Linked DNA regions of Catenulispora sp. EB89. The protein of the gene in region 1 interacts with the protein of each later gene in a pairwise test. Links are inferred from orthologs where the notes say so. Each region holds a gene or a part of one and is shown on either strand. Other genes may lie near its edges.

The links.
Region 2: the proteins of ctaD (region 1) and ABH920_RS28485 interact in binary tests that used the Escherichia coli proteins (3 or more experiments, as listed by UniProt). The link is inferred for Catenulispora sp. EB89 from one-to-one orthologs.

The regions. Positions count from the first base shown.
Region 1 is NZ_JBGCCU010000004.1:318,578-326,075, forward strand. The notes cover bases 1,828-4,827. They hold ctaD (cytochrome c oxidase subunit I), read right to left. Parts: upstream 4,198-4,827; coding sequence 2,458-4,197; downstream 1,828-2,457. Other genes in these bases: ABH920_RS11075 (Ig-like domain-containing protein), read right to left, coding at 1,828-1,833; ABH920_RS11080 (cytochrome c oxidase subunit 4), read right to left, coding at 2,042-2,461; coxB (cytochrome c oxidase subunit II), read right to left, coding at 4,194-4,827. Outside these bases: ABH920_RS11070 (Uma2 family endonuclease), read right to left, coding at 1-439; more of ABH920_RS11075, read right to left, coding at 505-1,827; more of coxB, read right to left, coding at 4,828-5,141; ABH920_RS11100 (carbohydrate kinase family protein), read right to left, coding at 6,792-7,498. UniProt on the Escherichia coli protein: Cytochrome bo(3) ubiquinol oxidase is the terminal enzyme in the aerobic respiratory chain of E.coli that predominates when cells are grown at high aeration.
Region 2 is NZ_JBGCCU010000015.1:15,509-22,882, reverse strand. Bases 1,725-4,600 are described here. They hold ABH920_RS28485 (pyridoxal phosphate-dependent aminotransferase), read right to left. Parts: upstream 3,807-4,600; coding sequence 2,643-3,806; downstream 1,725-2,642. Other genes in these bases: ABH920_RS28480 (LLM class F420-dependent oxidoreductase), read left to right, coding at 3,957-4,600; ABH920_RS28490 (AAA family ATPase), read right to left, coding at 1,981-2,574; ABH920_RS28495 (transglycosylase family protein), read left to right, coding at 1,725-1,899. In the rest of the region: ABH920_RS28500 (alkaline phosphatase family protein), read left to right, coding at 1-805; more of ABH920_RS28495, read left to right, coding at 1,159-1,724; more of ABH920_RS28480, read left to right, coding at 4,601-4,883; ABH920_RS28475 (pentapeptide repeat-containing protein), read left to right, coding at 4,895-5,707; ABH920_RS28470 (hypothetical protein), read right to left, coding at 5,797-6,018; ABH920_RS28465 (sugar ABC transporter substrate-binding protein), read left to right, coding at 6,442-7,374. UniProt on the Escherichia coli protein: Shows aminotransferase activity with methionine and histidine as substrates, and to a lesser extent also with phenylalanine.

The DNA.
Region 1 (7,498 bases):
CGATCTCCACCGCGAGCACCAGGTCGTATCCCCAGAGCTTGCGTCGGCCCTCTTCCAGGCAGCGGAAGACCAGCACATCTGGTTTGCGAACAGTGGCGCCTGGAACATCCCAGAGCCGCGTGTCGACATCCTGCGCTGTGCGGAGGCAGGGAAACGCTTCCGCCTCGACAGCGCGGCGGGCGGCATTCTTCAGAACGATCGCCAGCGACAAGGACGCGTGCTGGTGGCCGAGAGTCGGCGACTCGCACCTGATCAACCGGCCACGATCGAGTTCGTGATCGTGGCAGAAGTCCTCGGGCAGGGCGTCCCACAGCGCCAGCGAGACGTCGTCGAGGAGGCCGAACTCCTCGACCAGGCTGAAAGCGGCCGTCGCCGCTTCCATGGCGGAGTCCAGCTCCGGTCCGCTCTCGGGCGGTTCGTAGTCCATGGCTACTGTCATACCCCAAAGGCTAGCCACGCCCTCTGACAGGACGTGGCCAACCGATTACCACCTGCGACAGCTGGCTACTGCGCCGTCTGCACTCCCGCCGCCGACCCCGCCAGCCACTGGCTCCAGGTCAAGTTCCAGTCGTCGAAGCCGGGGTTCGGGTTCGTGGTGACGTTCGGCTTGGTGTTCGCCGACTTCTGCACGTCCACCACGTCGCCGATCTTGACCGTGTTGAAGAACCACGCGGCATCGTCCAGGCTCATGCCGATGCAGCCGTGGCTGCTGTTGACGCGGCCGAACTTGCCGTCGTTCCAGGGCGCGGCATGCAGGAAGGTGCCGGATGAGGTGATCTTCACCGCGGATTGGACCTTGAGGTCGTAGAAGTCCGAGGCGTCGGTGAAGTTCACCGAGGCGGAGGTCATCTGCAGAGAGGCGTCCTTCTCCAGGACGACCATCTTTCCACTCCAGGTCGGGTGGTTCGGGACCTCGCCGGCGCTGACCGGGATGGTGCGCAGGACCTGGCCGTTCTTGGTGACGGTCATCTTGTCCTTCACCAGGTCCACGGTGCTGATCACCGAGTCGCCGATGGTGAAGGAGAAGTCCTTGGTGAAGGAGCCATAAGTGGTCTGGCCCGCCTTCACGCCGTTCAGGCCCAGGTGCACCTGCACCTTCGTGCCCGGCTGCCAGTAGCCCTGCGGGCGCCAGTCCGCCTCGGTGTCGCCGCGCCAGTTCCAGGCGCCGTCGACGTGCGGCGTGGTGGTGACCGTCATCGCCTTCTCCACGGCCGCGCGGTCCTTCTCGTTCGGCGCGTTGGTGAAGAAAACGGCCACCGGCTGGCCGACGCCGACCGTGGTGCCGTTGTCCGGCACGTAGTGGTCCAGGCCGAGGCGCTTGCCGGGGGTCAGGGTCGTGAACTTCGACGTGGTCGTCTTCTCGGCCCCGGAGCCGTCCTGCGCCTTCGCCACCACCGTGTAGGTGCTGGAGATCGCCAGCGTGCCGCTGGAGGCCCAGGAGGACCCGTCAGCGGCCAGAGCGCCGGACACCGTCTTGCCCGCGGCGTCGGTGGCCGTGACGCTCTCCAGCTTGCCGTTGACGGCGTTGATCTGGATGCCCTTGGCCGGGTCGACGCCGGCCGCGCCGTCCGCGGGGCTGGTCGAGAGCGCCAGCGGCTGCGCGGCGGAGGACGAGGGGCTCGCGGGGTTCGCCCCGCCACTCGCGCCGCCCGAGGTCCCGGACGAGGCCGTCTGCGCGGCCCCGACCGGCGCGCCCGCGCTCTTGCCGCTCGACGAGCCGCCGCACGCCGCCGTCAGCAGCGCCACCGCCGCCGCCCCCGCCGTCCACTGCGCAGCCCGCCGCCACCGACGCCGCCCGCCCGCGGTAACACCCTGCCCGATGCGGTGTGCCACGAGGCCCTCCCTGTCCTGGTTCTCCTGTGCTTTAGAGCCTTACACCTGGATAGACGCCGAACCCCCCGTGCGCGTTGCATGCGATCTCGAAAGATGGTCAACCATTACATTCCTGAGACACGAAGGAGCCGGGCCTCGGAGCGATCCGAGGCCCGGCTCCTTTGAAGCTCCGGCAGGTGTCAGCCCGACCGGTGTCAGCCCAGCGGGGTCAGTGCCCTGCCCCCGCCTCGCCGTACCGGTTGTTCTCACGCCGGTAGTACTCGAACACCAGCCCGATCACCGAGTACGCCCCGAACGGGAAGGCCACCAGCAGCAGCCACCACCCGAAGATGACGCCCATGAACGCCAGCGCCGCGGAGCCCGCGGTGTACAGCGGCCACCACGAGTGCGGGGCGAAGAAGCCGAGTTCGCCGGCCATCTCCGAGATCTCCGCGTCGTCGCGGTCCTCCGGGCGCGGCCCGATGCGGATCGCGGTGAAGTACAGGTAGAACCACACCAGCGCGCACAGGCCGAAGGCCATCGACAGCGCGGTGGTGCCGACCGTGTCCTTGGACAGGTACCAGTACACCGGGATGTCGATGATCAGGAAGACGGCGACGAACCCGAAGAGCTTGGCTTCGACCTTCACTTGGCACCGTCCTCGTTGTCGGTCGACGTCGAGGCCGACGGCTTGTCCGGGGCGCCGACCGCGGCCTTCTTCCCGTGCCCGTGGCCCATGTCCAGCGCCGCGACCTCGGGGTGGTGCAGGTCGAAGGCCGGGGATTCGGAGCGGATGCGCGGCAGCGAGGTGAAGTTGTGCCGCGGCGGCGGGCAGGAGGTGGCCCACTCCAGGGAGCGGCCGTAGCCCCACGGGTCGTCGACCGTGACCTTCTTGCCGCGCTTGGCGGTGATGTACACGTTGTACAGGAACGGCAGGGTCGAGGCGCCGAGGACGAACGAGCCGATCGAGGAGATCGTGTTCAGCGTCGTGAACCCGTCGCTGGCCAGGTAGTCCGCGTACCGCCGGGGCATGCCCGCCGCGCCCAGCCAGTGCTGTACCAGGAACGTGGTGTGGAAGCCGACGAACAGGATCCAGAAGTGGATCTTGCCCAGCCGCTCGTCCAGCATCTTGCCGGTGAACTTCGGCCACCAGTAGTAGAAGCCGGCGTTCATCGCGAACACCACGGTGCCGAACAGCACGTAGTGGAAGTGCGCGACCACGAAGTACGAGTCCTGCACGTGGAAGTCGATCGGCGGGGAGGCCAGCAGCACGCCGGTCAGACCGCCGAACAGGAACGTCACCAGGAAGCCGACCGACCACAGCATCGGCGTGTCGAAGCTCAGCGAGCCGCGCCACATGGTGCCGATCCAGTCGAAGAACTTGATGCCGGTGGGCACCGCGATCAGGTACGACATGAAGGCGAAGAACGGCAGCATCACCGCGCCGGTGGTGAACATGTGGTGCGCCCACACCGTCACCGACAGGCCGGCGATCGACATGGTCGCCATCACCAGCGTGTTGTAGCCGAAGATCGGCTTGCGGCTGAAGACCGGGATGATCTCGGAGATGATGCCGAAGAACGGCAGCGCGACGATGTACACCTCTGGGTGTCCGAAGAACCAGAAGAGGTGTTGCCACAACAGCGCTCCGCCGTTGTCCGCCTCGAAGATCTGCGCACCCAGGCGGCGGTCGGCCTCCAGCGCGAACAGCGCGGCGGCCAGGACCGGGAACGCCATCAGGACCAGCACCGCGGTCAGCAGGATGTTCCAGGTGAAGATCGGCATGCGGAACATCGTCATGCCGGGCGCGCGCATGCAGATGATCGTGGTGATGAAGTTGACGCCACCGAGGATGGTGCCGAAGCCGGACAGCGCCAGACCCATGATCCACATGTCCGCGCCGATGCCCGGGGAGTGGATCGCGTCGGTCAGCGGCGCGTAGGCGAACCAGCCGAAGTCCGCCGCGCCCTGCGGGGTGAGGAAGCCGCCGACCGCGATCAGCGAGCCGAACAGGAACAGCCAGTAGGCGAACATGTTCAGCCGCGGGAAGGCCACGTCCGGGGCGCCGATCTGCAGCGGCACGATGACGTTCGCGAACCCGATGAACAGCGGGGTGGCGAACATCAGCAGCATGATCGTGCCGTGCATGGTGAACGCCTGGTTGAACTGCTCCGTGGTCAGGAACTGCAGACCCGGCCGGGCGAGCTCGGCGCGCATCAGCAGGGCCAGCAGGCCGCCGATGCCGAAGAAGCAGAACGACGTGATGAGGTACATGTACCCGATCACCTTGTGGTCGGTGGACGTCAGCCACTTGACCACGATGTTGCCGGGCTCACGGCGCTCGTACGGCGCGCTCACTGCGCGCGGTTCACTGATGGCCGTCACTTTTCTTTCCCTGTGGAGTCGTTGCCGATGCCGGTCAGCGGGCCGACGCGCAGCGGGACGCCGTTGGAGTTGTAGCCCACGGGCATCTGACCGGTCTGGCCCTTGCCGGTCACCGGGTCGATCTTGTTGGCCAGGTCCTGCAGGTGCTGCTGGTACTCGGCCGCGGAGACGACCTTGACCTTGAACAGCATCCGGGAGTGGTCGACACCGCACAGCTCGGCGCAGCGGCCGATGAACTCGCCCTCCTTGTTCGGGGTGAGCTCGAACTCGTTGATGCGGCCCGGGACCACGTCCAGCTTGAACAGGAAGTTCGGGACCCAGAAGGAGTGGATGACGTCGGTGGAGGTCAGCGTGAAGCGCACCCGCTCGTTCACCGGCAGCCACAGCACCGGCAGGTCCGCGGGGGTGCCGGCGTCGTAGACGGCCAGCTGCCCCGGGGTCGCCTGACCGGAGACGGCGTCGTAGTTGTAGTTCCAGGACCAGGACCACTGCCGGCCCACGACGTTCACCTTCACGTCGGGGTTCTTGTGCAGCGCGAGGAGCTTGGACTCGTCCTTGGCCGTGAAGAAGAACAGCACCGCGATCATGATGAACGGCACGACCGTGAAGAGCACTTCGATCGGGACGTTGTAGCGGGTCTGTGCGGGGATCTCGATACCGGTGCGCTTGCGGCGGTAGAAGACGCAGCACCAAATGATCAGGCCCCAAACCAGGGCACCGACGGCGAGCGCGGCGATCCACGAGCCCTGCCACAGGTGCAGGATGATCGGCGCTTCCTTGGTGGCGGGCGCGGGAACCCCGAGCCGCTTTGCTTCGTCTACATTGCAGCCGGTGGCGGTCATGGCGACCAGCCCGGCCACGGCAAGAACGCCGAGCTTCGCGCGCCGCGATCGCCGCGCCGGTGAGGTGCGCTGCGGCGACGGGTCGGAGCCGTGTGGACTCAAGGTTGCCTTCCCGAGGTTCAAGCCTTGGCGGCAGGCACGCGGCGGACCGCCGGGATCGCACCCGGTGTGCCCGCACGTCACGGCCCTGCCAGGGGCGGTGTCTTCTCTCTCGCGGCCAAACCCTACTCCAGCCCCAATTGCCTCTTGCGCGGAGGTCCCGGTTAACGCGTGTGGCGGGGTGCGACGGTCACACTTCCGGCCGAACTGACGGGCGTTGATCTGATGAGCGCACCGGCGGCGACGGTCCCGACGACGCGGAGTGCCGGGGGGTGCGCGCGGTTGTGCGACCGGAGCGTGCGGCCGGAGCGTGCGGCCGAGTACGGGCCCGGCCCGGGCCCAGCGCGGGACCGGTGCGCGGCCGGTGCGCGGCCGGACAAGTACCGCGGGTGACGGCGCAGGGTCCGTATCGTCAAGGGTGTGACTCATTTCGACGCCGCCTCCGCCGAGCCCCCGCACCCGGCCGCCCGCGCCGCGCTGCTGGCGGCCCTGGACGAGGGCTGGGCCGACCCGGCCCGGCTCTACCGGGCCGGGCGGCAAGCGCGGATGCTGCTGGACCGGTCCCGGGCGGCGGTGGCCGAGGTCCTGGGCTGCCGGGCCCGGGAGGTGCTGTTCACTCCTTCGGGGACGGCCGCGATCCATTACGGCGTCGCCGGCGTGCTGGCCGGCCGGCGGCGGGTCGGGAACCGGCTCGTGGTGTCAGCGGTCGAGCACTCCGCGGTGCTGCACGCGGCGGAGCTGCACGAGGCCGAGTCGAACGCGGGCGGGCCGACCAGCGCCGAGCCGACCAGCACCGGGCCGCACGACACCGTGGCGACGGTCGGCGTGGACCGGCTCGGCCGGGTGGACGCCGAGGCCTTCGCGCGCGAGCTGCGGGTGCCGGGAACGGCCCTGGCGTGCCTGCAGGCGGCCAACCACGAGGTCGGCACGGTCCAGCCGCTGGCGCCGGTGTTCGCCGCCGCGGTCGAGGCCGCGGTGCCGTTGCTCGTGGACGCCGCTCAGGTGGTCGGCCGGATGCCGGTGCCGCGCGAGTGGTCGGTGCTGTGTGCTTCGTCTCACAAATGGGGAGGGCCGACCGGGGTCGGGATCCTCGCCGTCCGCAAGGGAACGCGGTTCGCGCCGGCGTGGGCCGTCGACGAACACGAAGACGGCCTGGTGCCCGGCGCGGTGAACCTGCCGGGGATCGTCGCGGCGGCCGCCGCCCTGGTGGCCCGGGAGCAGGAGCGGGAGGCCGAGGCGGTCCGGCTGCGGGCGCTGACCGACCGGCTGCGCGCCGCACTGCCGGCGGTCGCAGACGACATCGAGGTGTTCGGCGACCCGGACGACCGGCTGCCGAACCTCGTCGCGTTCTCCTGCCCGGCGGTCAACGCCGAGGCGCTGGTGCTGGACCTGGACGAGGCCGGGTTCGAGGTGTCGTCGGGGTCGGCGTGCACCTCGGACACCGTCACGCCGAGCCACGTGCTGGTCGCCATGGGCGCCGCGGACCGCGGCAACGTGCGGGTGTCGCTGCCGTTCGGCACGGCCGAGGAAGACGTGGAGCGCTTCCTGGCCGTGCTGCCGCGGGTGTTGGAGAAGCTGCGCTGAGGGCGGCTTCTCCGTCGGCTTGCTTAACTCTGATGGCCTAGCAGGTTCAGCTCATTCGGCCCAGCGGCCTCAGGCCGCCAGGTACCGCACGACCTCGCTGGCGGCGGCGCTGCCGTACGCCACCGAGAACCGCTCCAGGAACCGGCCGCGGCTCAGGTCGTACTCCTGCGTGCCGATCGTCTCGATCACCAGCGTCGCCAGCATGCAGCCGACCTGCGCCGCCAGCTCCTCGCCGGCGCCCCAGGACAGGCCGGCGATGAAGCCGGCGCGGAAGGCGTCGCCGACCCCGGTCGGGTCCGACTTCGCCTCCTCCTTCGGGGTGGCGATCTCCAGCACCTGGACGCCGCCGTCCTCGGTCCGCCGGGTGATCCGCACGCCGTTCGCGCCGAGCGTGACCACCCGGGCCCCGACTCGGCGCAGGATCTCGTCGGCGTCCCAGCCGGTCTTCTGCTCGATCAGCGCGGCCTCGTACTCGTTGGTGAACAGGTACCGCGCGCCGTCGACCAGCTGCTTGATGTCCTCGGCACCCATGCGGGCCAACTGCTGCGAGGGGTCGGCGGCGAACGGGATGCCGCGCTCGCGGCACTCCTGGGTGTGCCGCAGCATCGCCTCGGGGTCGTCGGCGCCGATCAGCACCAGGTCCAGCCCGCCGACCCGCTCGGCGATCGGCCCGATCTCGATCAGCCGCGCCTCGGCCATGGCGCCGGTGTAGAAGGACGCGATCTGGTTGTGGTCGGCGTCGGTGGTGCACACGAAGCGCGCGGTGTGCAGCAGCT
Region 2 (7,374 bases), on another replicon or contig:
CCTGGAGGCGGCGGGCATCAGCTGGCGCTATTACGTCGCCAACACTCAGGGCTCGGACCTGAGCTGGTTCCAGAGCTTCCAGAACGCCCCGCACGATTCCCCCCTGTGGATCAACGGGATGCAGCCGCGGCCGCCGCAGGCGATCGCCGACGACATCGCCAACGGCGACCTGCCCGCCGTCAGCTGGCTGAACTCGCAGTACCTGCCCTCGATCGGGCAGCCGGAGGCCAGCGAGCACCCGCCGGCGCTGCCCGGGGCCGGGGCGCAGTACATCTGGGGCGTGCTGGACGCGCTCGGGCAGCACCCCGAGGTGTGGGCCAAGACCCTGCTGATCATCACCTACGACGAGAACGACGGCCTGTTCGACCACGTGCGGCCGCCGACCGCGCCGGCCGGGACGCCGGGGGAGTGGATCACCGTCGACCCGCTGCCGGCGGAGTGCCAGGGCATCGCCGGGCCCTCCGGGCTCGGCTTCCGGGTGCCGACGATCGTGGTCTCGCCGTGGAGCGCCGGCGGCTTCGTGTGCTCGGAGGTGTTCGACCACACCTCGACGCTGCGGCTGCTGGAGCGCCGCTTCGGCGTGCGGGAGACGAACATCAGCGCCTGGCGCCGCCGCACCGTCGGTGACCTGACCGGGACGTTGCGTATGCACGACCGGCCGCAGCACCGGTTCCCGAAGCTCCCGGACGCCGCGGCGCTCTACCAGCAGGAACTGAACGAGGTCGCGACGCTACCGGCCGTCGTTCCGCCGACCGTGCAGAGCATGCCGCGCCAGGAACGCGGACATAGGCGCCATATGGGCTGATTAGTCCGTTTTTGCCCCTCCGGGAAGGCTCTGAGAAGAGTTCAGGGCCTTCCCGGATTCGTTTGTCCCGAATGTGATCCGCTCGCCACGCTTCGTGAGATCTGCGTCGGAAAGGCGCCAATTCCCTTACTGCCGGTGTGTCCCTTATCAACGGCATGTCATCGTTCTTGTGATTTGCTCAGGCTTGTGCTTACCGTCTGGGGCATGCCCCGCCACGAGCGGGGACCTCGCCGGCCGGCACGCCGCATTCCTGCCCCGGACCGCGAGAGTCATTTTCTGCACCCGACCCCCGTGATCGGAGCAGGAGGCTGGCGCCCAGCGCTGGCCGGCGTGGCGGAGAGAGCTGACTGATCATGAGCAAGTCCATGCTGTCCGGCCGCAAGAAGGCCGGGATCGTCGTGGCCTCCGTGGCCGGCGCCGCGGTCGTGCTGCCCGCCCTGATGGCCTCCACCGCCAGCGCCGCCAGCGTCTCCACCTGGGACCAGGTCGCCTCCTGCGAGAGCGGCGGCAACTGGTCGATCAACACCGGCAACGGCTACTACGGCGGCCTGCAGTTCTCGACCAGCTCCTGGCTCGGGGCCGGCGGCGGCAAGTACGCCCCGCGCGCCGACCTGGCCACCAAGGACCAGCAGATAGCCGTGGCCGAGAACCTGCTGGCCTCCCAGGGCCCCGGCGCCTGGCCGGTCTGCGGCCCGCGCGCGGGCCTGAGCGCCGGTGGCGCGGCGGCCGCCGTGAACCCGGGCAGCGGCTCGACCGGCTCCAGCTCCAGCAGCTCCAGCACGACCCAGCAGCAGACCCAGACCCAGACGCAGCAGCAGGCGCCGAAGCAGCAGACGCAGCCGCAGCAGCAGTACAAGCAGTCCTGGAACTGGAACGCGCCGAAGCAGCAGAACACTCAGCCCGCCCCGGCCCAGAACGCGGCCCCGCAGGCTCAGCCGACCGGTGCGACCTACACCATCAAGAGTGGCGACACGCTGTCGCAGATCGCCGTCACCAACCACGTGGCCGGCGGCTGGCAGAGCCTGTTCCAGCTGAACAAGGGCCAGATCTCGAACCCGAACCTGATCTTCCCGGGCCAGGTCATCAAGCTCTGAGAACCGGATCCCCGGTGCCTTTTCGCCGCCCCGGCCTGCTTCGCGCGGGCCGGGGCCGGCGGTCTGTCGCAGGAGCCTTAGTCAGGCGGTGCGTGTCGCCGAGACCTCGTCCAGCGTTTGCTTGAGCGACGTCTCAGCATCCTGTGTCGCGGAGTCCAGCACCAGATGCGGCTCCGGCCACGCCTCCCACAACCCCTGCATCCGCTGCACATGTGTCCACGGCACCGTGGGCCGCCACCCCGGGATCCCCCGGTCCCGACCCTCGACCCGCGCCTTGTGCACTTCCGGATCCGAGCACACGCACTCCACCCCCACGAAGCGCGCCCCCAGACTCTCGGCCACCCGCCGATAGCGCTCCCGCACCTCGACCTCGTGCCCCGGCACGTCCAGCACCACGTCCAGTCCCAGCTGTAGCTGCCGCGCGAGCGCCCCGACGAGCATCATCTCGGCCAGCGGCACCATGTTCTCCTCCGTCAGCACCCGGAACGGCGTCAAAGCCCCGAGCTGCCAGTCCGTGGAGAACACCGCCGCCCGCAACTCCCGCGCCAACCCCTCGGCCAACGTGCTCTTTCCGGCCCCCGGCACCCCCGCGACCAGGATCGCGGCCGGCTTCGCCGCCGGGTCCAGGGGCGTCAGCTTCTCATAGGCCTGAAATGCGGCTTCGTAGTCGGTCATGGAACCGACCCTAGGCAAGCGACCGCCCGGAACCCGCGCGCTTTCGCTGACGGCGAACGCACGCCTGGCTAACCCTTCAACCGCCCCAACCGCTCGACAGCCTCGACCAGCACCTCGTCCTTCTTGCAGAACGCGAACCGCACCAGGCTCCGCGCCGCCTCGACGTCGTCGTAGAACACCTGGTTCGGAATCGCCACGACGCCGCACCGCTCAGGCAGTTCGCGGCAGAACTCCATCCCGTTCTTCTCGCTCAGCCCGCTGATGTCGGTGGTGACGAAGTACGTCCCGTCCGGCACGAACACCTCGAACCCGGCCGCGCTCAGCCCGCCGGCCAGCAGGTCGCGCTTGCGCCGCAGGTCGGCGCGCAGCGTCGTGAAGTACTCGTCCGGCAGAGCCAGGGCGGTAGCGGCGGCGTACTGGAAGGGGCCGCTCGCCACGTACGTCAGGAACTGCTTCGCGCTGCGGACCGCGGAGACCAGCGCCGGCGGCGCCGTCACCCAGCCGACCTTCCAGCCGGTGAAGGAGAAGGTCTTGCCCGCCGAGCCGATCGTGACCGTGCGCTCGCGCATCCCGGGCAGCGTGGCCAGCGGGATGTGCTCGGGGCCGAACGTCAGGTGCTCGTAGACCTCGTCGGTGACGACCAGCAGGTCGCGCTCGCACGCCAGCCGCGCGATCGCCTCGGACTCGGCGCGGGTGAGCACCATGCCGGTCGGGTTGTGCGGGGTGTTCAGCAGCAGCAGGCGGGTGCGGTCGGTTACGGCGGCGCGCAGCGCGTCCAGGTCGGGGCGGAAGTGCGGGGGACGCAGCGTCACCGGCACGCGCACGCCGCCGGCCATCGCGATGCAGGCCGTGTACGAGTCGTAGTACGGCTCAAACGCGACCACCTCGTCGCCGGGCTCCAGCAGCGCCAGCAGCGCCGCCGCGATGGCCTCGGTGGCGCCGGCGGTGACCAGCACCTCGGTGTCCGGGTCGAAGTCCAGGCCGTAGAAGCGCTTCTGGTGCTCGGCCACGGCCCTGCGCAGCTCCGGGATGCCGGGCCCGGGCGGGTACTGGTTGCCGTGCCCGGACAGCACCGCCTCGGCCGCCGCGCGCTTGATCTCCTCGGGGCCGTCGGTGTCCGGGAAGCCCTGGCCCAGGTTGATCGAGCCGGTGGCCACGGCCAGCGCCGACATCTCGGCGAAGATGGTGGTGCCCATCGGGGCCAGGCGGCTGTTGACGTAGGGCATGCGCATGACGCCATCCTGCCGTACCGGCACCGTCACGCACGGGTGGCCCGCGCGTCCTCGGCTCGTGCGTCCGCCGCGCATCCGCGGCGCACCCGACGTGCATCCGCCGCGCGAGCGCCGCCGCGAGTGCGCCGCACCGTGTGAAAGGCTTGCCCCATGGACTTGCGCATCTTCACCGAGCCCCAGCAGGGCGCCGACTACGACACCCTCCTCACCGTCGCCAAAGCCACCGAGGACCTGGGCTTCGACGCGTTCTTCCGCTCCGACCACTACCTGAAGATGGGCGACGTCACCGGCGCCCCCGGGCCCACCGACGCCTGGATCACGCTGGCCGGCCTGGCCCGCGAGACCAGCCGCATCAAGCTCGGCACCCTGGTCAGCCCGGCCACCTTCCGGCTGCCCGGCCCGCTGGCCATCGCCGTCGCGCAGGTCGACGCCATGGCCGGTCCGGGCCGCGTGGAGCTGGGCCTGGGCACCGGCTGGTTCGGCGACGAGCACACCGCCTACGGCATCCCCTTCCCGGAGAAGCGCTTCGGCCTGCTGGAGGAGCAGCTGGAGATCGTCACCGGGCTGTGGAACACCCCCGAAGGCGCGACCTACAGCTTCAAGGGCGAGCACTACACCCTCAGCGACTCCCCGGCGCTGCCCAAGCCGGTCACCAAGCCGCACCCGCCGATCATCATCGGCGGTGGCGGCCCGAAGCGCACCCCGCGCCTGGCCGCGCGCTACGCCGCCGAGTACAACACCTCGTTCAGGTCCTTCGAGGACAGCGAACGCCTGTTCGGCACGGTCCGCGAGGCCGTCGCCGCCAACGGCCGCGCCCCGGAGTCGATGACGTACTCCGCGGCCCTGGTGGCCTGCGTCGGCCGCGACGAGGCCGAGTACGCCAGGCGCGCCGCCGCGATCGGCCGCGAGCCGGCCGAGCTGCGCGAGAACGGCCTGGCCGGCACCCCGGCGGAGGTCGTGGACAAGCTCGGCCGCTACGCCGGCATCGGCACCCAGCGCGTCTACCTGCAGATCCTGGACCTGTCCGACCTGGACCACCTGGACCTGATCGCGAACGACGTGATGCGCCAGCTGTAAGCAGCACCCTGATGCCCAGCCCCCGCACCGACCTGAGCGCCGACTGCGCCGACTGCTTCGCGCTGTGCTGCGTGGGGCTGGCCTTCACGGCGTCCCGGGACTTCGCCGTCGACAAGTCCGCCGGGACGCCGTGCCCCAACCTCGCCGCCGACGACCGCTGCTCCATCCACACCGGACTGCGCGGCCGCGGCTTCCAGGGCTGCACCGTCTACGACTGCTTCGGCGCCGGCCAGAAGCTGTCCCAGCAGACCTTCGGCGGCGTGTCCTGGCGCGAGGCCCCGCACACCGCCGCGCAGATGTTCGCCGCGCTCCCGCTGATGCGCCAACTGCACGAGATGCTCTGGTACCTCACCGAAGCCGAGACCCTGGCCGCGGCCTCCGCGCTGCGCACCGAGATCAGCTGGTCCGCCGAGGAGACCGAACGCCTCACCGGGCTGCCCGCCGACGAACTGCTGGCCCTGGACGTCGCCGCCCACCGCCAGGGTGTCAGTGAACTGCTCTCCGAAGTCAGCACCCTGATCCGAGCCGGCATCGGCACCGGCCGCAAGAAGGACCGGCGAGGTGCCGACCTGATCGGCGCCCGCCTGCCACGAGCCGACCTGCACGGCGCGGACCTGCGCGGCGCCTACCTGATCGGCACCGACCTCTCCGGCGCCGACCTGCGCCGCGCCGACCTGATCGGCGCCGACCTGCGCGACGCGAACCTGGCCGGAGCCGACCTGACCGGCGCCATATTCCTGACCCAGACCCAGCTCAACGCAGCCCTCGGAGATCAGAGGACGAAGATCAGCGAAGGGCTGACGCGGCCCTCACGCTGGGAGTGACGGCCGGGGACGAACCGACCGCCGGGATAAGTTGAATAGTCCGCGGTTCCCGACCCAGGCCCCGGACAACAAAGCCCCGAACAAAGGCCTCAATCGTTCGGATCCGCCGCCAAAGCCCTGGTCCACCCTTCGGTGACCGCCGCGACATCCGCGGAGCCGGCGACCGTGAGCGCGACGTCACGATCCGACCAGCGGTCCGCCTGACCGGTCGCCGACGAACCCAGCAGCACCGCGCCGGTGACGTCCGCGTCGGCCTCGGCGCGCGCGGCCAGCGCCGCGAGCACACGATCGCGGTCGGCGGGGGTGAACATAGCGGCACATCATCTGTCAAAGGGTGCTTACAGGACAAGATCAAGGTTGCGCGCCGCACCTAAAGATCGTCGCCGAGCGTGATCGGGCGTGTGGTGATCACCGGTCGCCGGAACCGGTACCGCGCCTCGGCGTTGAGCGAATTTGAGGTGCGCGACGCCTTCTCGCCACACCCCGGCCGACCAGGCAAGTGCCCTGCTTCACAAGGTCTGTGCGGGCCTGGACGAGGCGGTATCCGTAGCAGGGCCGCCCGCCGGGCGCCAAGGCGGTCCGGACGTTGCCGTTTCGTGACGTGTTCATGGCGGATTCGTGTCCGCCAGCTCATAGCGATCATGGTCGAAACCCGAATAGGTTTTGCGCGTCAACATATCGGCGGCGCCTCCCGGGGGTAGGCGACGTGCGGAACCAGAAAGGGGCAAGCTCCCATGCGTAAGGCGATACTCGCTATCACCGCACTCGGCGCCGCGGTTGCGTTGAGCGCAGCTGGATGCAGTAGCTCGAAGAGCAGCGGCAGCTCCACCACCGGCGGCAGCAGCTCGACCACGAGCGCGGCCGGCGGCAGCAGCAGCAGTAGCAGCGGCACTCCGCACTACACGAACAACAAGGTCGGCGTCCTGCTCCCGGACACCAACTCCTCGCCGCGGTGGGTCAACTCCGACCCCAACGAGCTCAAGACCCAGTGCGACAGCTTGGGTCTGGTCTGCGACATCCAGAACGCGAACGGTTCGGCCACGACGCAGACGACCCAGGCGCAGTCGATGCTCAACGAGGGCGTCGGCGTCCTGATGATCGTCAACCTGGACTCCGGCTCGGCCAAGGCGATCGAGGCCCAGGCCCAGGCCAAGGGCGTCGTCACCATCGACTACGACCGCCTCACCCTCGGCGGCAGCGCGCAGTACTACGTGTCCTTCGACAACACCGCGGTCGGCACCCTTCAGGGCAACGCCCTGGTCAAGTGCCCGCAGGTGGCCGGCAAGACCGCCGTGAAGTACGTCGAGGAGGACGGCGCCGCGACCGACAACAACGCGACGCTGTTCAAGCAGGGCTACGAGGGCGTGCTGAGCAAGCAGGCCGGCTGGACCCTGGCCGGCGACCAGTCCGGCAACTGGGACAACCCGGCCGGTACCGCGCAGTCGACCTTCCAGAAGCTGCTGCAGGGCGCGCCGAACCTGAACGCGGTCATGGTCGCCAACGACGAGATGGCCAACGCCGTCATCACCGTGCTCAAGCAGCAGGGCCTCAACGGCAAGGTGGCCGTCTCCGGCCAGGACGCGACCGCGACCGGTCTGCAGAACATCCTGACCGGCGACCAGTGCTTCACGATCTACAAGCCGGTCAAGGGCGAGGCCGACGTGGCC